Regions from separate parts of the Cohnella massiliensis genome, predicted to be linked through region 2. Evidence: riboswitches for the same ligand, from Rfam matches in the RefSeq annotation. Region 2 holds a riboswitch; each other region holds the start of a gene.
The links. A riboswitch is a leader RNA that binds a small molecule or an ion and turns the genes downstream of it on or off. The one in region 2 is predicted to bind cyclic di-GMP.
Positions count from the first base shown of each region.

Region 1: linked by a shared signal. The riboswitch ahead of B7E11_RS13300 (response regulator transcription factor) and the one ahead of B7E11_RS06665 (transglutaminase-like domain-containing protein) in region 2 are both predicted to bind cyclic di-GMP.
Region 3: linked by a shared signal. The riboswitch ahead of B7E11_RS30440 (collagen binding domain-containing protein) and the one ahead of B7E11_RS06665 (transglutaminase-like domain-containing protein) in region 2 are both predicted to bind cyclic di-GMP.
Region 4: linked by a shared signal. The riboswitch ahead of B7E11_RS30380 (sensor histidine kinase) and the one ahead of B7E11_RS06665 (transglutaminase-like domain-containing protein) in region 2 are both predicted to bind cyclic di-GMP.

Region 1 is NZ_LT821258.1:825,156-830,457, reverse strand. Features, by position in the region: gene B7E11_RS13310 (TetR/AcrR family transcriptional regulator) at 620-1,246, opposite strand; gene B7E11_RS13305 (SDR family NAD(P)-dependent oxidoreductase) at 1,317-2,189, shown strand; cyclic di-GMP riboswitch class I at 2,337-2,422, shown strand; gene B7E11_RS13300 (response regulator transcription factor) at 2,513-3,226, shown strand; gene B7E11_RS13295 (hypothetical protein) at 3,451-3,990, shown strand; gene B7E11_RS13290 (RNA polymerase sigma factor) at 4,611-5,030, shown strand; gene B7E11_RS13285 (DUF6075 family protein) at 5,146-5,302, shown strand, end outside.
Region 2 is NZ_LT821257.1:21,595-26,896, forward strand. Features, by position in the region: partial or broken gene B7E11_RS06660 (diguanylate cyclase domain-containing protein) at 1-1,730, opposite strand, end outside; gene B7E11_RS06665 (transglutaminase-like domain-containing protein) at 1,696-2,508, opposite strand; cyclic di-GMP riboswitch class I at 2,522-2,606, opposite strand; cyclic di-GMP riboswitch class I at 2,648-2,731, opposite strand; gene B7E11_RS06670 (class D sortase) at 2,785-3,459, opposite strand; gene B7E11_RS06675 (LPXTG cell wall anchor domain-containing protein) at 3,537-4,190, opposite strand; gene B7E11_RS06680 (alpha/beta hydrolase) at 5,246-5,302, opposite strand, start outside.
Region 3 is NZ_LT821259.1:1,971,707-1,977,008, forward strand. Features, by position in the region: gene B7E11_RS22945 (response regulator transcription factor) at 1-1,612, shown strand, start outside; gene B7E11_RS22950 (iron chaperone) at 1,752-2,123, shown strand; cyclic di-GMP riboswitch class I at 2,186-2,272, shown strand; gene B7E11_RS30440 (collagen binding domain-containing protein) at 2,593-4,119, shown strand; gene B7E11_RS30445 (LPXTG cell wall anchor domain-containing protein) at 4,104-5,302, shown strand, end outside.
Region 4 is NZ_LT821259.1:1,148,330-1,153,631, reverse strand. Features, by position in the region: gene B7E11_RS19120 (LuxR C-terminal-related transcriptional regulator) at 417-1,013, opposite strand; gene B7E11_RS30380 (sensor histidine kinase) at 901-2,442, opposite strand; cyclic di-GMP riboswitch class I at 2,580-2,665, opposite strand; gene B7E11_RS19110 (hypothetical protein) at 2,951-4,030, opposite strand; gene B7E11_RS19105 (DUF2933 domain-containing protein) at 4,417-4,608, opposite strand; gene B7E11_RS19100 (SHOCT domain-containing protein) at 4,635-4,865, opposite strand; partial or broken gene B7E11_RS19095 (IS5 family transposase) at 4,921-5,302, opposite strand, start outside.

The DNA.
Region 1 (5,302 bases), on a different contig from region 2:
CGGAAGCGATCCGCAAGCTTGGTATCGTCAGCGGCGGGCGGCGGCAACCATTTCTTTCCGAACGATGCGGCAACACGGGCGGAAGCGGTCGTCATGCTGCTCAGAATGCTGGAAGTTCGGGAGCAAGAATAGATCAACAAACATCAAGGGCCAGACCTAACATGATTTTACTCAGTTTGGTCTGCCCTTTCTTTTGAAGTCGATGAGCAATCGATTCATGAGACTGTTCCAACAAATGCGGTCATCGTTTCCGAAGGTATAAACAGGGATGAAAAACGTTAGCAAATCAACCACTGGCTACGCTTCTTCTTGTTCAGGGGGAATGTATCCTTAAACGGAAGGATATTTGCATTTCTGAAGCGGTACCCGCTTTGGACTCCTTGATTCAATGATTCAAGGGCAAATCGATCTTGTTTGTAAATGATGCAGGATTAAAACAGTTGCAATGAATGATCGAAAAAAATAAAGTATTCAAGAAGCGACCGACGAGTGATCATTCGCTGGTTCAGTCTTTCAATATCGTGTAGTTGATTTTCATGATTTTTGTAGTAGAACGGGTCATGCATGGACGTACAAACTAGAGAGAACAGGGCTTACCATCTTCGTCGTACCTGCCCCTTTATGTTGTAGACTCTCCGGATTTGGAAATCAATTGTCTAACAGCCTCAACCACCGTTGCGCGTCGACGTGCATGATCCGATTTCGCGGCCACCAGTTCTGCGATTTCAGGAGGTTGGGACGACCACAAAGCAGCGATGCTTTGAACGAGTATCATCAATTGTTCAGCATCAAATCGGGATGAAAGCCTTCCGTCCTCTTGAGCGGCTCGAATGACGTCGATTTTATGCCGGGCGGCATCGATGCTCCCAGGGATGAGTTGGTCGGTCCCGCCTCGCTCGAGTCGGTGCCACATGATCACGCGAGCGACTTCAGGATGCTGCTCGCTCGCATCGAACAGCTTTCCTGCATACTCGGGCAAGTCTTCTGGAATAATGGGAATATTGGTTACAGTCTCGTTAACGATAAAATGTAGCACGGCGTCGAACAATTCGTCCTTACTGCCAAAATAGGTGTATACCAGCCCTGCGCTGCACCCGGCGCGCTCGGCAATTTGATCGACCCGGCTTCCGGCCAGACCGTGAGCGGCGAATTCCTTTAAGGCGGCTTCAAGGAGTTGTCGTTTTTTCGATTCGGGATCTCTTTTTATCATGTGACCATTATACTTGAATAAACGTTCATTTGACAACCAAATCTGCTGTGTGATTTAATAAGGGAGTAATTTATTAAACGTTCATTCAATAAGGAGGGAGAAATACATGCCTGCAAAAGTATGGTTTATTACGGGAGCCTCGCGCGGATTTGGTCGCGCCATTGCAGAAGCTGCGCTTGAGCGGGGCGATCTGGTAGTGGCAACGGCGCGAAATCCGGAAACACTAGACGATCTTGTATCTGCAAGCGAAGGACGCGCCTATGCCGTTCGCCTGGATGTTACCGATGAAAACGAAGCCAAACAGGCCATTGCTTGTGGAGTAGAGAAGTTCGGTCGAATTGACGTTGTCGTGAACAACGCCGGATACGCCGACCTTGGATCGATTGAGGAAACACCGTCGGACCAGTTTCGCGCCCAAATCGAGACGAATCTGTTTGGCGTCATCAATGTCAGCCGCGTAGCGATACCGGTCTTTCGGAAGCAAATGAGCGGACGATTCATCCAGTTCTCCACCATCGGCGGACGCCGTCCGGCAGGGCCGGGACTCGCCGCATACACGGCCGCCAAACATGGCGTCGAAGGGTTTTCCGGTGTGCTTGCCGCCGAAACAAAGCCTTTTGGGGTGAAAGTTACCTTGATTGAACCCGGTGGCTTCCGTACCGACTGGGCAGGGTCCTCGATGAAGATCATTCCACCTGGTGAGCCGTATAAAGAGACGGTCGGGATATTATTGAATATATTCAACGATGCTGCCAGGACAGGGAGACTCCCCATTGGAGACCCCAAGAAAGCTGCGAACGTTATCCTCAAAGTGGCCGACATGGAAGAGCCGCCGCAATGGCTCCCTTTGGGCAGCGATGCAGTGAATATGATCCGGCAGGCCGACGAATTGAAGCTCGCAGAACTGGCCAAATGGGAAGAACTCTCGCTCTCTACGGACGCCGACGATGCCGTCCATCCCGACCTTAGTAAGCTATAAAGTTAATCCTGCCATAGGCTCGATTCGGTACGAAAGAGAGGCAACTGAATGCGGTAATGGCAGGATTGACCAGCAGTGATTGGATTTCATTCCTAACGGGCATGCATGACTATCTGATCAGTTGTCCCGATATATCGATAAAGCGAAACAGGAAAAAGGCAAACCAGTTCGAAAGACTGGGACGCAAAGCCACGGGTCTTCTGCCTTCGTGCAATGATCGCCGGGTTACCCTCTCTATTGCTGTCAGTTAAAAGGCACGGCCTTTCGAGGGTACGTGTCTTTTTTTTTTGCGCTTTCAGAACAATCAACGAGGTGATGAAAAGATGGAGGAGCGTGCAAGTTATGCCGTAGAAATTGATGAAGTCGTGCGTTGGAAAGAAGGGAAGATACAAGTTTTGCTGGTGGACAGCGACCCCATTTGGCAACAACGGATGGCGGAGCTGATCAATGCAGAGCCTGATATGAATATATTTCATATTGCAACAAATAAGGAATCGGCCATTCGAGCGTGTGAGCAATTGGATTTAGACGTCATGATTCTTGATCTGGTATTACATTCATCGCAACAAGATGGACTCTATACAATTTCCGAAGTTCTGAAAATTAAATCGATGCCAATCATTATCTTGACCTGCCTCTATGAGTCTGAAATCATTGTGGAAACTATGCTGGCCGGGGCGATCAATTACATTACCAAGATCAACTATGCGGATGTCGCAAACGCCGTAAGGGAAGCCTATCGGGGACAATCTTCCCTTCATGCCGATGTTGCATCCATAATCCGTAATGAAATTGGTCTTGATAAGCGGAAAGAATTACATCGTATATTGACGCCCACTGAAAAAGAGATCTTGCAGTTGATCGGGTGGGGCTATAAACAGCCGGTAATTAGAGAGTTGTTAGGCGTCACAGAGAACACCATGAAATCGCACGTTCGTAACATCATTCGAAAATTCAATGCTAGCTCCATTCATGAAGCAGCCGAAAAAGCGAAACGAAGAGGCCTGTACAATCGGCAAGACCGAATCACGTGTTAGCGATTCACACTGATTCGAGTCATTTTGTGTTCATTCGACATTTTATGAACTGATCGTGTGATGAAAAAATCACCCTCCATATTTAAGCATTTTATAGGTAAAATGGAGGGTGTAAATGGAGATTTTTAGGAGAATACGACCGGAGGTGAGAGTCATAAAAAGAGGAATAAAGGTTGTGAATATCGTACCTTGTCAACATCTGCGAATCTCGAGATGAAGGGTAGATGACGATGGAAATGGAGAGTGAAAAATGTAACTGGCCGAAAACGATAAGAAAGCATGTATCACAAGGAGGACTTTGTGATGTCGCAGACCAAGTACCCATTCCTTATCAGAAAGTTGAATCATGGCTGAAGTCCTATAAAGACTGGAAAGCGAGATTGAAGTATGTTCAATCCGAACTCACTCACATCCCAGAATTGACGCGCACCCTGCATATGGTTGCGGCTCATAGCAGAGGTAGAAAACAGGAAACGGTATTGCGAACGGTCATTCGACGCATACAGATCACTGAACATGAAATCCCATTGTTGCTATCCAGAATTAGTCTGATCGACTACGCTCTTACGGCGCTCACCTCGGAAGAAGGCTTATTTGTTCGTTTGAGATATATTGATAATCTTGCATCCTCAGATGCCATAAGTCGCCTGGCGCTTTCCCGCCGCGCGTACTTTTATCATCGGAAGCGAATTTTACGCAAAATCTACATGAAAATCAAAGATCGGGCGTTTTTGCTGGATTTGGAGTCGTCTCAAGCAGATTGAATGAATTCAGAAGACGCATTGCACATAGATTTGTCCCCCGTACTCAACTTTGAGGATCGGAGTGCCGGTGTCGCATCGAACATGCCGAACGCTGCACTGGTTTTGCCTTTTTTTGCACTAACTATGCACGCCATATGCACTTGTTTCATGTTATGTTGATAATGTGGACAGACAGTGCCATGGTAGCAACGATAAATATGTGTGATTACTCACTTTTATCAAGCGTCGTTTCTTTCCCTGATGCCCAGCGGAAGGAATTACGGCGCTTTTTTATATTGTTCATGCAGTTGTCGGCTAAATATCGGATGCCAAGGAGCTGAACGAAACAAGGGCAGCGCCATACATCATAGCCCACTTAATTTCTCACACGGTGTTGCCAGGTGAGAAAGAGGGTGAAGGCGATGTATGCTTATTGCTCATAACTGCAATCGGCGAAAATATCGGCAAGAATATAATTCAATTTCACAATCAGACCTAGTCGCAACCGAGCGTGGACGCGCTCTGCGGCAAGGTCCTATTTGTTTTTTACAGCTGTTATACAAAGGCATAAAAGGCAGCGTTGGCTGTCGTTCTCCCCCCTCTGTTTTGGTTTGCCAACAAACCAAAATGGAGGGACATGAATGAAAAAGATGAATTTGCGGGATATGTATCCTTTTTTAAAGTCGGATGTATGGGTTGATGTAGACGAAGAGATTGCCCATGAAATGCGGCGCTTCGACTTGGAGGAAAGCGCCTACAGACTGCGAACGTATCGCCATCGGGCCTATTATTCGCTTGATCGCAACGATGGGATTGAGCAGCATGTTTTATTTCTTTCGATTTCACCGGAGGAGTATTACGAGCGCAAACTTTCAAGGCAGCAACTTTATGAAGCTATGTGCCTTTTGCCGGAGAAATCTGCCAGGCGGATTTACGCCCATTATTTCTTGGGCATGAGCAAAGTCGATATTGCCAGGGCCGAAAATGTCGATGAGCGGGCGGTTCGTAAATCGATTCAACGAGGCTTGAAACAAATGGAATACTTGCTCAAAAACATGTAATCGTTTCGTGGGAGGGTCCGATTTTCCTGCCAAAATGAACGGTTATATAGAGGACCATGTTCAGACAGCGGCTGGTTGCAACCAGCCGCTGCACTATACACGAAAGGGGTATGCGATGATGCAACAGGTTCGGTTTCGAGATGATGAACACGAGAGGTTTTATGTTCAGATGCTGGATGAAAGGAAATGCAAAGACGGCTATCACCGAGCACTGTTCTATACATTGGGCATTTCCCTAGAAACCAGAAGTCATATCCGCGATTTGTATGATT
Region 2 (5,302 bases):
ACGGCGGCGTGCGGTCGCTTTTGTACATTTGAAAGCCGTTTTTGCCCTTCTTCTTGACGTCATACATGGCGGCGTCGGCATGGTCCATCAACTGCGCGGCGGTGTCCCCGTCCTGCGGAAAAACGGCGATGCCGATGCATGGCCTGGACGATCCGGTCGGCCAGGTCTGCCATTTCCTCCCCAAGCCGCTCTCCCCGGCAGATTACGGCGAATTCGTCCCCGCCTATGCGGGCGAGCATGGCCTGGCTTCCGCTTAGGCAGCCCTGGATTCGTTCCGTCGCCTGTCTCAGAAAAAGATCGCCTTGCGTATGGCCGAACGCGTCGTTTATTTTTTTGAACCCGTCCATATCGACGATCATGACGCCGAACGGCTTGCCCGTTTCCCGGCTCGATCGAATTTCCTCTTCCAACGTTTTGTTGAACATTCTCCGGTTCGGCAGCTTCGTCAGCTCGTCGTGATAGGCCAGGTAACGAATCTGCTCGACCGCCCGTTTTTCGCTCGTAATATCCTTGATGACGATAAAGCTTCGCACCTCCTCCCCGTCCAGTTCGACCCGAACGGGAATTCGCGTCACCTGAAGCTCGCGCCGCTGTCCTTTGGCGTCGAGAAACGGCATCTCGCAAGGACGCTGTTCGGGAGCGCGCAACGAAAGCAAAAACAGCTTTTTCGTTTTCCGCCGGACTTCCGGCGGCACGCGGTCAAGCACGGAGGAAAGCGGCTTGCCTCGCAATTGCCGGCTTTCCATGCCCGTGATGGAAGCGGCCGAAGCGTTCAATCCGACGATTTTATACTGGCTGTCGATCAGAACGATTCCGTCCCGGCTGTTCTCGTACAACGATTTATAGGCATTTTCTCCGGCGTCTGCCGTTTTCGAATCTCGCGTTCTTTGCAGCACGTACATGCCCAGCAGCGAAAGCAGCCACACCAGAACCAATGCCGCCATGAAATGGCTGACGTTCAGCGCGGCGGGCACCATCATATAACCTAAAATGGCTGCGGCGATCGCCCCTTTGGCAAGCCTGGGAAAAATGCAGCTGACCCCTGCGATGGCGACGACGGCCGTAATCGCGACGATCGCGATGAGATTGGGATCGTAGACCTCCATAAGCCAAGGGGCGGCCAAGCCGTTGTAATGCATCGACGACAACCCTGCGGCCAGCAGCGTCGTCCCCGCCATGCATTGGCGCAGGTTCAGGCTTTTTTCGTCCATGATCCAGCTGGCCATCAGCACGGCCGTGACGACGGCGATCAGCGCCACCAGAACCGAAGTTAAAGCGAAAAGAAACGGAAACGTCCGGGAAACGTCGATCATTTCCGAGAAAAAATCCGTCCCGATGCCGAAAACGACGGTCACCGCCGCCTGAACCGCGGCGAGCCGCCCTTTTTCCCCTTTCGAAAGCCCGATCTTGCCCGCGAAGCTCAGGCAGGCATATAAATTCACGGCTGCGAGCGCGTAGACGATCATTACCGTTACGATTGAATTTCCTCCAAAAGCAAACATATCCTTACCTCTTTCGTTTCGTTGCCTGAAATTTCGGGACGAACGACCCATTGCCGGCCCCGAATATCGCTCATTCAAGTATAGCCGTTTGAACTGTACAGAAACTGAACGCTCGATTTCGATCTGAAAAAAAGCCCCGAAAACCGCGCTGCGGCTCGGAGCTTCCTGGGCTTTTTTTGCAAATTCCAAGGCTTTAGTACACCTTGTCCGCCGTATAGAGAGCGGCATCCTTGATCATTTGGAAATCTTGCTTGCCGGCTTTGAGTCCGGCGTCGACCGTCGTATCGATCGTCACCCATTGGCCGTCCAGAAACACTTGATTCCAGGCATGGTACTCGGTTACGTACGTCGTTTTGCCCGTCACCAGCTTCGTCGGGATATCGAGCGCGCGCAGCATGCCGGCCGTCAAGGCGGCGTAGCCGTAGCAGATATCCTTGTTGCTGGCGAACGTGCGGTCGATTTGCGGCAGGTAATCCGGCGTGGCTGCGGCCGCGAGCTCTTTGTCGTACTTGACGTTGTCGATTACGTATCGGTAAACGGCGGCCACCTTTTCGGCGTCCGTCTTTTTGTTCTGCGTCAGTTCCTTCGCCTTTTGAACGGCGATGCTGTTCGGCGTCCAATCGATGTTCTGTACCTGGTTCAAATAAACGGCCGTGCCGTCCTGCAAAGCGAGCGTCAGCGTTGCCTTGTCCACGACTTTGTACTGATTGCCGCTGACGTTTTCCAGAATCGTCACCGTGTAGTCGCCGTTGCCCAACTGCAGAGGGAACCATTCGACAGGCTTGTCCGCTCTGAGCGTATAGGTATATTTTCCGGTGTCCTTGACGATCATGGCCTTCGTTTTGACGTCGGCTTTGACTGCATAGCGCACGCCGACCGCCCCGGTATCCAGCTTTGTCGTGTCCAGCCAGTCCGCGCCGGTTTCGTTCGCGGCGTAGGCTGCGGCGCCAAACAACATGGTAAACAATATAACGATCGCGGCGGTCGCGAACGCGAGCTTGCGCATTCGTAAAACTCCCTTCGGCGGCCAGGCTGCCATCTCGCTTGGAGGAAGGCCCTATGGCTTTGCGTCCCTGCCTTTCGACAGGTATGCCATTATCGGTAAAGTTTTCAGAGGCTTCGAAAAAACAAAAAAAGCCATGTCGTTCGGCAACTGGCTGCCATCTCGCTCGGAGGAAGGCCCTGTAGCTTTGCGTCCCTGCCTTTCGACAGGTTTGCCGTTATCGTGATAAGCTTTTACATAAAAATTATACCATTATTTGTCGAAATAGAAAAGCAGTTTTTAATCCGCCGTCGCGGCGGAATCGGTTATTTTGGCGTGAACGATCAGACGATGCGTGGGGTTGACGAGCGGATCGCACGTAATGAGCGTCAAAATGCGGTCCGTTCCGTTCGGCTCCAGCACGGAAAGCTCCGTCGGCTCCACGATTTTGATTTCGTAAACCGTGTAGCTGTAGCTGCCCTCGCTTGTCTTGACGTCGATCTTGTCGCCGATTTCCACTTCGTCGAGCCGGTTGAACAAGCGGCCCTTCGTTCTGGCTCTATGCGCGGCGACGGCGGCATTGCCGACCTCTCCCAGCGCGGCCGTCTCTGTCATGTGCGCCGCGGCGTGCTTCATGTTCTGCTTGGTGGCCCCTTCGAGCACCGGCAGCTTGACGTCGATTTTGTCGATCGTCAGGATGGCGAGCGGCCGTTCGTCCTCCGCGTACGCGGCAAACGGGTCGTGCTCCTCCGGTTCTTCTTCCTGCGCGCTTTGTTCCAATAGCGCGTTCACTTTCGCCAAGCCGTTCTTTAGCGTAGATACGGAAGACGACAGCCGATCGTCGGCTTCGGCCAGCTCCCGCTCCGCGGCAGCCAGCAACTGCGCCTGCTTCCGGTCCTGAACCCACTCGTTCAGATGCGGGTAGCAGATCAGAAAAACGCCCGCCAGGATGAAAAGCAAGTACAGCTTTTTCATGTCGTTATCCCTCCTGGGCCGTGGAGAAGCGTGAATGCAGCGACGCATTCAGGCCGGACAGGCCCGCGTTCATACGGTCAGTTTACGCGTTTTTTGCGCAGCAGGCAAACGCCGAAAACGGCAAGCGCCGATCCGAACAGGTAAAACGGAAGCGGACCGGACTCGCCGGTCTGCGGCAGCGTGCCAAGCGGCGCCTCGTCCTCTTCGATCGTCTTCGCGGCATCAACGCCGTGATCGACGGTTCCGAGCGGCACTTCCTCCTCGGCCACCTCGATCACTTCGCCCGTTTCGTCCGAGCCGGCGACATACGACGCCGCTTCCGGCAGTTCCGGAATGACGTCCGGCTTCGCCGCCATTTCGACGGTTCCAAGCGGTACTTCCTCCTCGGCCACCTCGATCACTTCGCCCGTTTCGTCCGAGCCGGCGACATACGACGCCGCTTCCGGCAGTTCCGGAATGACGTCCGGCTTCGCCTCCGTTTCGACGGTTCCGAGCGGCACTTCCTCCTCGGCAATCTCGACCACTTCGCCCGTTTTGTCCGAGCCGGCGACATACGACGCCGCTTCCGGCAGTTCCGGAATGACGTCCGGCTTGGCCGACTCAGAGGCCGCGTCGAGCGGCGGAACCGACGCGGCCGCTGCCGCCCCCACGCCCGAGAAAGCTCCATACGCAACGACAAGCAACACGGCCAACAAGCGCAAGTTGACCATCGTTTTCAAAAATCTTTTCACAGCTGCCTCCCGATTCATTGATTTCGTCCATCTATCTTTTTCTCCGCACATGTTGCTAACGAACAGCACCATAACAGAGTAGCAGGAGGATCTGTACAAAAACTGTACTAAACGACATGTCAGATCGGCCCGGTCCGACAAAAGACCAGTGGCTTAAGCATCAATTTTCGATAAAAATACGCCGGTATGGGGAAAACGTCTGCTTGATCGTCAGCGCGCGGCGGTGGGGTGAGATGAGCAAATTTAACCCAACTGGAAGCGGCTGTGCGCGGACGGCGGGCCTAAATGAGTCGCTACGACTCAACTGGGGCGACGGCGTGCGCGGCGGTGGGGTGAGATGAGTAAATTTAACCCAACCGGAAGCGGCTGTGCGCGGACGGCGGGCCTAAATGAGTCGCTACGACTCAACTGGGACGACGGCGTGCGCGGCGGTGGGGTGAGATGAGCAAATTTAACCCAACTGGAAGCGGTTGTACGCGGATGGCGGGCCTAAATGAGTCGCTACGACTCAACTGGGACGACGGCGTGCGCGGCGGTGGGGCGAGATGAGTAAATTTGACCCAACTGGAAACGGTTGTGCGCGGATGCGGGCCTAAATGAGTCGCTACGACTCAACTGGGGCGACGGCGTGCGCGGCGGTGGGGTGAGATGAGTAAATTTAACCCAACTGAAATCGGCTGTGCGCGGATGGCGGGCCTAAATGAGTCGCTACGACTCAACTGGGACGACGGCGTGCGCGGCGGTGGGGATGAGTAAATTTGACCCAACTGGAAGCGGTTGTACGCGGATGGCGGGCCTAAATGAGTCGCTACGACTCAACTGGGACGACGGCGTGCGCGGCGGTGGGGTGAGATGAGTAAATTTGACCCAACCGGAAGCGGCTGTGCGCGGATGGCGGGCCTAAATGAGTCGCCACGACTCAACTGGGACGACGGCGTGCGCGGCGGTGGGGTGAGATGAGTAAATTTGACCCAACTGGAATCGGCTTTAAGCCACGCGGAGAGGGCAAGAAAGCCCTCAACCGCTGCCGCGCGGACTCGAAGGCTTCGTTCGGCCTATATGCTCCAATGGTGCCACTCCTGCTGCCGCTGGTCGTAGCCGCCGAGCCAATC
Region 3 (5,302 bases), on a different contig from region 2:
CGAAATCTTGATCGTGGACGATCACACGCACTTGGTTGACAGTCTGGCGATCGGGCTTCCGTGGGAGCTAATGGGGGTCTCTAATGTCTACAAAGCCTATTCCGGCGAGGAGGCCCTGGAGCTGCTAAATTACCGTTCCGTTGATATTGTGGTCACGGATATCCAAATGAACGGAATGACCGGACTCGAATTAATCGCTCGAATAAATGAGAAATGGAAAAACACAAAGGCGGTTATTTTAACCGGATATGATGAATTTCAATATGCGAAGGAAGCCATCCAGCAGCAAGTATGCGATTATTTACTGAAGCCGGTATCGAACGAGGACTTGGAAAAAACGCTTCGCCATATTATAAACAAGATTACGGAAGAAGGAAATGCGCTCCTGAATCAGCAAAAATTTTATTACCGGTTCAAAGAAAGCTTGCCCAAATTAAGAGAGATGTTCTTGTTCGATTTGCTGTCCGGCAAAAATTACCCCCTATCCGTTTTGAAGGACAAGATCCAGCTGGTCGAGCTGCCCATTCAAGCCGAAAGGGAAGCCATCCTCTTATGCATGAGAGTGGAGGAGGATAACTCGAATACGGATCTGTACAGCCTCTCGTTGATCGAATATGCCATGTTTAACATTGTAGAAGAAGTATTTTCGAGTCAATTTCATGTGATCTATTGCAAAGATTCGTACGATTATTTGATTTTCCTGGTACAATCGAAACAAATCGAACAATCGGATCCCGATCGCTCCGCCGTTATAATTGAGGACCTGGCCCGGCTCTCCCAGCATCAAATCAAATTATATTTAAAATCGAAAGTGTCCATTGTCCAAAGCAATTGGGGGGAGTTTCCAAAAGACATCCTGTCCATGTACCACTCCGCATTATCGATCTATACCGATTATATCGGCTACCAGACGGAAAGTTTTTTTCAAGTAACGCAAAAGAAAGAAGCGTTCGACATTCGGCCGTTTACGGAGCTTTACCGTTCCCAAACGTTAATGGAGTTAATCGAAATCGAGCAGTGGACGGCATTCGAGAACAAGCTGAGCCGGATATTCGACGAGCTCGAAGGAGCAGGCGGCGGCGCCCGCGAATACGGGGTTGAAATCTATGTTGCGTTGCTGCAAGCATACTCCTATTATTTGCACAAAAAAGGCAAACGGATTTTTGATGTATTTGGCAGAGACATCGAGAAGATGCTGAAAATCGATGCAAGCTGGAGCGTGGAACCTTTGAAGGAATGGGCTTTCGGCAGCTATGTACAAATCAAAGCGTACAGCGACAACTATTCGGACAATATACGTTCCGACTTGATGCAACGGATTCGCCGATTCATCCAAGGGAATATAAAGGAGATCACCCTTCAAGCGGTAGCCGATCATGTCCACCTGCATCCCGTATACGTATCCAACTTATTCAAGCAGGAGGCCGGAGAGAACTTCTCCAACTACGTCCTTCGCCTGCGAATGGAAAAAGCGGTACAATTGTTGAAGCACAAGGATTTGAAAATCAGTCAAATTGCGCACGAAGTCGGCTATCAGAAACCGCAGTATTTTATTAAACTGTTCAAATCCCAGTACGGGATGACGCCGCAAGAGTTTAAGAACCATTTATGAAGTGGCAGCACCTATATGCTGCATAAAAAACAAATTGAAAATCAAGAACGAATCATTGCTCGTCTCGATCTTTTGCTAAAGGAATTGAAATTGAATAAAATGAAGGACGAGTGAGGAATCAAAAGAAGGAGGGAACGACATGGAAGTTTTCGCAAAATATTTAGCGCGCATCGATAATCCGGAACATCGGGCCCGAACGGAAGAGGTTTTGGCTTGGGTAACGAAAAAATTTCCGAATTTAGCGCCCAAACTGGCGTGGAATCAGCCTATGTTTACCGATCACGACACCTTTATTATTGGCTTCAGCGTTTCCAAACGTCATTTGGCCGTCGCCCCCGAACGGGCAGGGATGCAGCATTTTTCGGATGAAATTGTCCAGTCCGGCTACGATCACACCAACGAGTTGGTCCGTATTCCGTGGGGGAGTCCGGTTGATTTCTCTCTGCTTGAGAAATTCATTGAATTCAATATTTTGGATAAGGCGGACTGTCCGACGTTTTGGCGGAAATAAAGAATGGGATTTTTTACTTGATAGAAGCCTGGATTTTTGATATGATAAGTTCACAAAGCTACTCACGATAACGGCAAACTTGTCGAAAGGCAAGGACGCAAAGCTATAGGGCCTTCATGACGTGATGTCAATGGCAGCCAGCTACCGAACGAAGACGCTTTTTTTGTTTTTTTGGACTTGCTGTTATTTCAAATTTAATCTTGCAGGAAATCAAGCTTTGGACTCTAGTCCAAGGCTTATTTGGATTTGTTTAGAAAATGTACAGTTTCTGGTGCTACAATGGCGAAAGCCCATTTGGTTCTGAAAAACTATCAAGCGCAAGGAGTCGCGCCAATAGGAAATGGCGGAGGTGATGAGCTCGATGGTCCCTTATCGGTACCGTCCGATGGGTGCATGGTGCGATTTGCGCACGGAAAGGCAAGATCGGAACCAATAGTATGAGGGTGATGAAGAGGACGAGGGAGAGACTATGAAGAAAAAAGCAAGTGCATTCGCTGTGGCCCTGTTGCTCCTGTTCCAAACGCTGCTTGGCGCATCGGCCTGGACGACCCATGCTGCGGCAAGCGTGCAGGAATCCGTATATGGTGTGACGTATAGCGTCTATAACCCGACATCGCCAGTCGTTCATTCGGATAATATTTTAACAAAAGTTGTGTTAACCGATACGAACGGTTCCGTGATCGATGCCGTGTATCATCCGGACAGCAGTTTGGATATCGGCGCAGCTGTCAATCTCAGCTACGAATGGGAGCTTCCGAACGGACACGGCTACAAGGCCGGGGATACGTTTACCTTCGAGCTGCCGACGCAGTTTGAAATTTTTACCGACATTAACGAACCGCTCGTTTCCGATCAAGGCGAGGTAGGCCGATTTACGGTCGATCGGAACGGAAAGGTCGTCATGACCTTCAACGATTACGTGGAGAACCATTCCAACGTAAGCGGCAAGCTGGAAATTCGCACGGAATTCAGGAAGGAACTCATTAAAGGCAGCACGGAAATCATAATCGCCATTCCCGTAAGAAGCGGCGAGCAGACCGTAATCGTTCGCCTGAAGCCGCAGGGCGGAAAGCTGATCGAAAAGCAAGGAAATGCGGTCGGCAAAAATCAGATAAACTGGACCGTCAAGATCAATACGACGCTTGACAAAATCAAACATGCGGTCGTCACCGATGCAATGCCAGAGGGTCTGGAGCTTATCGACGGTTCTGTCGAGGTTTATCACTTGCAAGTGAACGGAGACGGATCGACGCTCCTTGGCGACAAGGTAGAGGACAGCAAGGTTACGGTCGCTACGAATAACGGCGCCAAACTTGAGCTTGCGTTCGCGGATGAGACGATCGGCAAGGCGTATGAGATTCGTTTCTCGACGAAGCTGACCGACGGGCCGTCGGGCAAGGTGAAGTTTGAAAATACCGCCGTTCTGTCCGGCGATGACAGGGAAGAAGCGAAAGCGACCGCATCGGTAACGGTGGATCGCGGAGAATTTTTGACCAAATCGTATCGCGAAGATAAAGATACCGGAATCGTCACTTGGACGGTGAAATACAACTTCAACGAAAAACAGATTCCGAAAGACCAAGCGGTCATCACGGATGAATTCAATTCGATTCATACGTGGATTGCCGATTCGCTGAAGGTGTATAAAGGGAATTCGACGAATGCCAAAGATTTGCTTTCTGCGGATGATTATATGGCCGAAGCGACGGGCACGAACGGGTTCAAACTTCAGTTCAACCAGGATATCGATTCGCCGTATACGATCGTTTACCAAACGAAGCCGGTCGATCGATTGAGCGCCGAAGGCCAGCAGGTCAAAAATAAAGTCGTTTCGGGCGAATCGTCCAAAGAAGCGACAACCCCGGCCCAACAAGCCGCGCGTTGGCGAAAGGCGTCTCGAATGTCAATTTCGCCGATAAAACGGCGAAGTGGCAAATTACGGTCAACGGCGATAAAAAGCCGGACGGAAGCAAATACAGCATGGACAACGTGGTAATTACGGATACGTTCCCGAATAACGGTCTCGAATTCGTTCCGAATTCGGTGATCGTAAAAGCCGACGGGAAAACCGTTCCATCGAGCGATTATAAAGTGGAATACGATCAAGTGCGCGCCGGCTTTGTCATCAAGTTCGCCAAAACCATCGACACCACGTATACGATCGAGTATGAAACGAAGTTTAACATCGGCTGGCTGAAGAACAAGAATGGGAATTTTATCAACAAAGCTTCGATGACGTGGCTTGAAAACGGCGTGGAGAAAGGACCGATCGAACGGAGCGCAAGTTTTTCCGCTGACGAATATACGAAAAATAACGGCGGCAAAGACGGCAGCTACAATCCGGTCGAAAAGGAAATTACGTGGAACATCAAGTTGAACTACAATCTCGATCCGATTGCCGATGCAATCGTAACGGATGTTCTGAAACAGAATCAGAAGCTTGTTCCGGATTCGGTCAAGGTGTATGAGATGAAACTGACGGGAGGACGCAATGGCGTTGCCAAGGACGTTGAAGTACCGGCTAACCTGTACGAGGTGACGGAACCGTCCGAAGCGAACGGCAACCGGCTGTCCATTCATTTTACCCGCCCGATCTCATCCGCCTACTGGATAGAGTTCAAAACATCGCTGCAGGGTACGTTGATTGTCAAAAATATCGATAATACTGCCGAGCTGTGGAATGGCAGCGATAAAACGGCGACATGGAATGCCAGCGTGACGGTTCCCCACGGCGGCGAATATGTGACGAAAAGCGGCGGACAAAACGGAAGCAAAATCGATTGGTCGATTCGTATCAATGAAGGCCAGTCGCATATTTCCAACGCCAGAATCATCGACTATCCAAGCGCGAATCAGGTTTTGATCGAGGATTCGTTCCGCCTGTACGCTACCGAAATCGGCGCAAACGGCGATGCGGTCAAAGCCGAAGAGTTGACGAAAGGGAAGGACTATGCGTTGACCATCTCCAGGCTTGACGGAGATCAAGAGACGTTTGAATTGAGGTTCGCGGAAGACATCTCCACGGCCTATATTTTGGAATACCAATCGTTTATTACCGCCGGAGATAAAGAAACCGTGCAAAATAAGGTGGCGCTCGAAGGAGATCAGCTGAAGACCGAGCTCAGGGAAACGACGGAAGAGATCATTGTCCGCACTTCCTCCGGCTCCGGTTCGGGCGG
Region 4 (5,302 bases), on a different contig from region 2:
CGAATCAAAATCCACGATAAGTTTCGCTCCTTTCATTTTCATGAATGAGCGCGCTCTTTAGTCCGATTGTATCTCCGCTTTCTCCATAGCGTCAGGTCGATCTTTTTATAGAACCTTTCGGGAAAAGGTTCTATTTTTTCTGGAACCCCCTCGGGGTATAGACCCGGAAAATTGATAGTGAAAAGAACAGGAGAGTTGGATTTAAGGAGTATCTTATGGAGGAGAAAATTGCAGGGGAACGATGAAACGTGCAGCACATCAACGGATACGACACTTTCCGGGCAAGCATCGACTTGGATACCTGCGCCGCTGGTACAGTACGATCAGATGATTTCCATATAAATGACAATAGCACCCCACCCGGTTTTGGGCGAAAGTGCTATTGTCGGCTTCCTGTTCCGGAGCAAAAGAACATCCTACAATATTCCTTTCATTTTCGCTTTTCTGGCGGCTTCCTTGCCGGTATGAACCTTTAATTTCCGGATCACCTGGTTCACATGTTTTTTGACGGTGCTTTCGGTAATATGCAGACGATCCCCGATTGCGGAACGGGTATGTCCATCGTGCATGAAACGAAGAACTTCGAATTCCGTTCGCGTTAAGCTTTGCCGCAATTCGTTTCTTTTCATCCGGACAAATTCAGACCGAAGCGCGCCCGCGGCGGAAGCATGGATGGAGGATCGGCCGGCATATGCGGCTCGAACGGCCTCCGGAATATCCTCGATCGCCGTCTTGACAATATAATTGAAAGCTCCGTTGCCAAACGCCTCGGAAATGATCTCGGCTTGATCCATCACCGTAAGCATGATCACTTTCGCCCTGCTGATGGAGACGATTTCGAGCGCCGCATCGAGCCCGTCGGCGGCGTTCCCGTCCAGCACCACATCCAGCAGCACCACATCAATGTCCAGCATGCCGGCAATGCGGATCGCACCCACTTTCGATCGGGCCGTTCCGACCAAAAACAAATCCGGTTCCCGGTTCACCGTTTCCGATATATATTCGTTCCACACCGGATCGTCTTCCACCAACAAAACTTTGATCTTGTTCATCGTATTCCTCCCATCGGTTCCATGGCGACGAATGGCGGAAGACCCGTTGGATGGGAAAATGGAGCGTACATGTCGTGCCGGTTCCGGTTTGACTCTGCACCTCGATCGATCCCTGATGTTGCCGCATCACTTCATGGCTGTAGAACAATCCCATTCCGTCGTTCGCTTCGTTCGATTTGGTGGTGAAACGGGGCTCGAAAATATGCGGCATCGATTCCGGCGCAATGCCGCAACCGGTATCACGAACGATGATGTCCATCGTTTCCGGCGACAGACTCGACGATATTGTCAAACTCCCTCCTTCGGACATCGCTTCGATGGCATTGAAGAATAGGTTTCTCAATACCTCCTGCAAGTGTGCCGGGTCGCAATACAAGACAATCGATTCATCCAGTTCTTTCCGAACAGCAAGTTTTTTGTTGCGGAATTCCCAAGCCAATCTGCACAACGTGTTTTCAACGAGTTCGGATAAAACGCAAGATTGCTCATACAGAACCAGTTGCTGTGAAGGATGACGAAAACGGACGGCGATGGCCATCATCCGCTCCGTCGCATCGATCAGATGCGATGCATCCCGGTAAAGCTCCTGTTGTTTGGTCCGTTGGACAAGAAAAAATATGCGCCTCGCCGCCACCTGCATTTTTCCGAGCTCGCTTTTGAAGGCATGATAGAACATGAATATAGCAGGCGTCTTCCCGTGCAGATCCGGGGAATCCGGATATTTCTCCAATCGCAGTCGAACGCCCAATATGCCATAGCGGACGGAAAACGCGTAAAAGCAAATGCAAGCCGCGGTGATAACGGCACGGTTTGCGTTGATGATCGGATGGAATCGGAGCAAGGGCAGAATGAAGTCGAATAACAGCACGGAACTGGTTGCCGGTACGATTATCCAACAGACCAAACGGTGTTGCTGACGGATCCTCTCGTCCGCTTCACGATAAACCAGCCTCAGACATACCGCGGCTGCCGTCATGTAATAGAGCGCGGCCCAGAACGGCATCGGATGCACATCGTCTTCAAGTCGGGAACCTGCCGAAGACAGAAAAAACATGGCCAGGACCGGTGTAAAGGCAACAGCGATTACGCATCGTTTCCATCTCCTCCGCCGTTGAAACCAACCCGTATAGCTCAAACCGAACATCAAGAGCAGATAAGGCGGCATGTACATGGCCAAGAAGCAAAGCCATCCCTTTACCCACTCCAACCCGTCAGTGATCGGATCGTATGCCAAGGACGCGGCTAAGGGAATGATCTTCTCATCCACTGCGGCAGACAACTCCCCGAATACGGAGAAAAAAGCGACTCCGCCAGCCCAGCGATTCTGCTCGCTTCTCGGTTGGGAAAACAGCAGAATTGCCGTCACCGACCATAATGATAGGACCAGCATAACCACATCAGATCCCTCCCTTGGCGAGGTTTTCCTATTCCCGGCTTCTTCGACGCCGTGGCTTGATTCCAACCGTTCCCAAACGACAAAAAAAGACACGTACCCTAACCGTGCCTTTCCCAAGAAGCCTGTCTTTTTAGGGTAACCCGGCGATCATAGCCTTGCGGCCGCAGACCCGTGGCTTTGCGTCCCCGTCTTTCGAGCGGGTTTGCCATTTTTCCTTCCTACAGCTTCCTATTCATTTGGACAATCAAGCGGATGTGTGCTTTGCTCCCCTCCTTTTTACGCATCAGATTTCATACGCGAGCACGATGTGCAGAGATGAGATGATTCTATTATACTGCAAATCTGTCATAAATGGTAACAGAAAATGGATATATAGGCCCAATCTTCACGGTCATTATCCTTAGTCGATTATCTGACAATAATTCGACGACTTATTACTGCTGTATGACAGCATTTAAATTTGGGTGGCACATGAAGTAAATTTGAGTTATAAGTGAATTTCTTAGTTGTGAGTCATGCCTTGCAAATCAGTACCTTGTTGAAACTCCATGAACATGATGTTCTTCTCGATTTCCACTTGGGTACTGAACGGAATCTGATGAAAATCGCCCAAAATAAAAGCATGCATAAAAGGGGGCATCGGATGGGCCGCCATTGGCCGCAGATATTGCAGGTAATCAAGATAGACCTTGGGCAATACCGTACCTGTTAGGGGGAGCTGCGGCGTATGTTTGCCCATATGAGACAGCGGGGCCGTGATCATGCCATACTTCCAGAAGGCCGGGAAGAACGTAAAGGCATCACCTTTCATTATTTCGTTGCGTCCCCATCCCATTCCCGTTGCTTCGCTTTTTGTTCTTGAAAAGTTCACCGCAATATCTTCCGGTGATTCTCCTCCGAAACGTTCCACGTGTCCTTGTACGATTTTGCGGCAGGCTTCTTCGACTTCGGCAGACACCGTGTTTGTTGATCCTATTATCGAGACGTTTCTCGTTGCTTCGTTCGTCAAAAACCTGGCGGTCCATTCGGGTAAAGAATCCTTATAGGTGTACAAGAAAGGAGTTCCCATATGCGCCGCAAATCCGTATGCCGGCAATGCTTCTACCGACTCTTCAACGGATATTAAAAATGTGTTTTTCGTTACCATCTCCGGCATGGTATCCGGCAATAAACGCTTCCGCCACTCTGCAATATGGATTGACTGCACAACAGGGTCAGAATGATGAAAATGCAAAGTAGTATAACCTCTGCCATGGAGTTGTTGGATAGCCGATGGGTTGAATTCGCCGATTAAAATAACGTGAGGCACATTCTTGCCGGCAGGCTGCAACCGGTTGATTTCATTCCATACCAGCTCCGACAGCGTTCCGTGATTGACAAACAAAATAGGAGCATTAATCGGAAAGTGAATAAGCGACACAGCTGGCACGATCGTACGAAAATCGTCACCGCTGACTAAAATAACTGAATTTGCGCGCCAACTTACCGTCCTGCTGGGATAGATCATTTGAGAAACTGCAATGGACAGCGCCTCCGGATCCGAAAGCGCAATACGTGTCGTATCTGGCGTATGATAAACCATAAAAACACCTCCACATCAGCCTATTCCGACGAATATGCGAATGTGTGCACCATTTTCACGCTATCCATCTAGATATCGAAAAAAAGAACCTTCTCGGCGAAGGTTCTGGAAATAAGGGGGTTTAGACCCCATTATCTATGTGGATGATTCCTGCGCATCATGAAAGGCATAATCACCAAATGAGACAACGGACAGATCAGAATCAGCAAGAAGAGCATGCCATTCCCGGTTGGCCCCGATGCTCTGCCGCTTAGGAGCAAGGCGGCAGCCAAAATAATCGGAAGCACGCAGCATAGGATCATCATCCAGTTGTGAGCCTTGCGGTTATGACCATGATCCGAATGATTGCTGTGATCGCTGTGATTACCGCAGCAACTCATCACTCATCATCCTTTCTGTTGCTTTAATTGTTGAATTTCCTGCAGCATCTGGCCATTTTGCTCCTTTAATGCATTCAGTTCCCGCGTCAATTGGTCCTCATTCCGATCCTTATGATCAGAATGATTACCTCTCATCATGAACATCATCGGAACCATCATAAGTGGGCACAACAGTAATGCAAGCCAAGACCAGTCCATCTTTCCATTCCTCCCTCGAAGAATCATCACTTCTGTTTGTTCCGCAATACATCTTTTATTCGCATAAATTCCTCTTCCGTTATTTCTCCACGCGCATAACGTTCAGCCGCAATCCGGTCCGCTTCTTTTTCACTTTTTCGCAAACCGGTATCGTGATGAATGGCCAACCTCGCGACCAGATAAATGACCCCAATAATAACCAGCAGGTTAACTACCCATCCGATCCAGCCCATTCCAAAGCCATATCCCATCATCATGGCTGTCTCGCTCCTTTCTTATCTTTAGTATAGGGCTTGCTGAACGGGTCACATTTTACGGCATCACGGGCAAGCGGAATGCAAGGGTCGACCAGAGCCATTGCAAAAAAGGCAAAAAGAGAACCCGGAGTCTCTTTTCGAGGTTCATGACCAGCAGTTGCAGCCCGATCACGGTCTTGCTCGTCCTCTGAAGACGCGCTCGAATACGGCCAAGCCCATAACTGCGCTTGCCTTCACCGAACTTGCCTTCCACTGCGTTGCGTGCGGCTGCATCTGCCTTCGCGATCTTCTTCTGCTCCTGCTGATCGGCGGACGGACGCCCCAACTGCGGTCCGCTCAGCCGAATTCCCTTCTCCTTGCAGTAGCGCAAGTTGTCGCGTGTGCGATAAATCTGGTCAGCCAGCACCGCTTTGGGATAATAGCCGAACCTGGCGCGG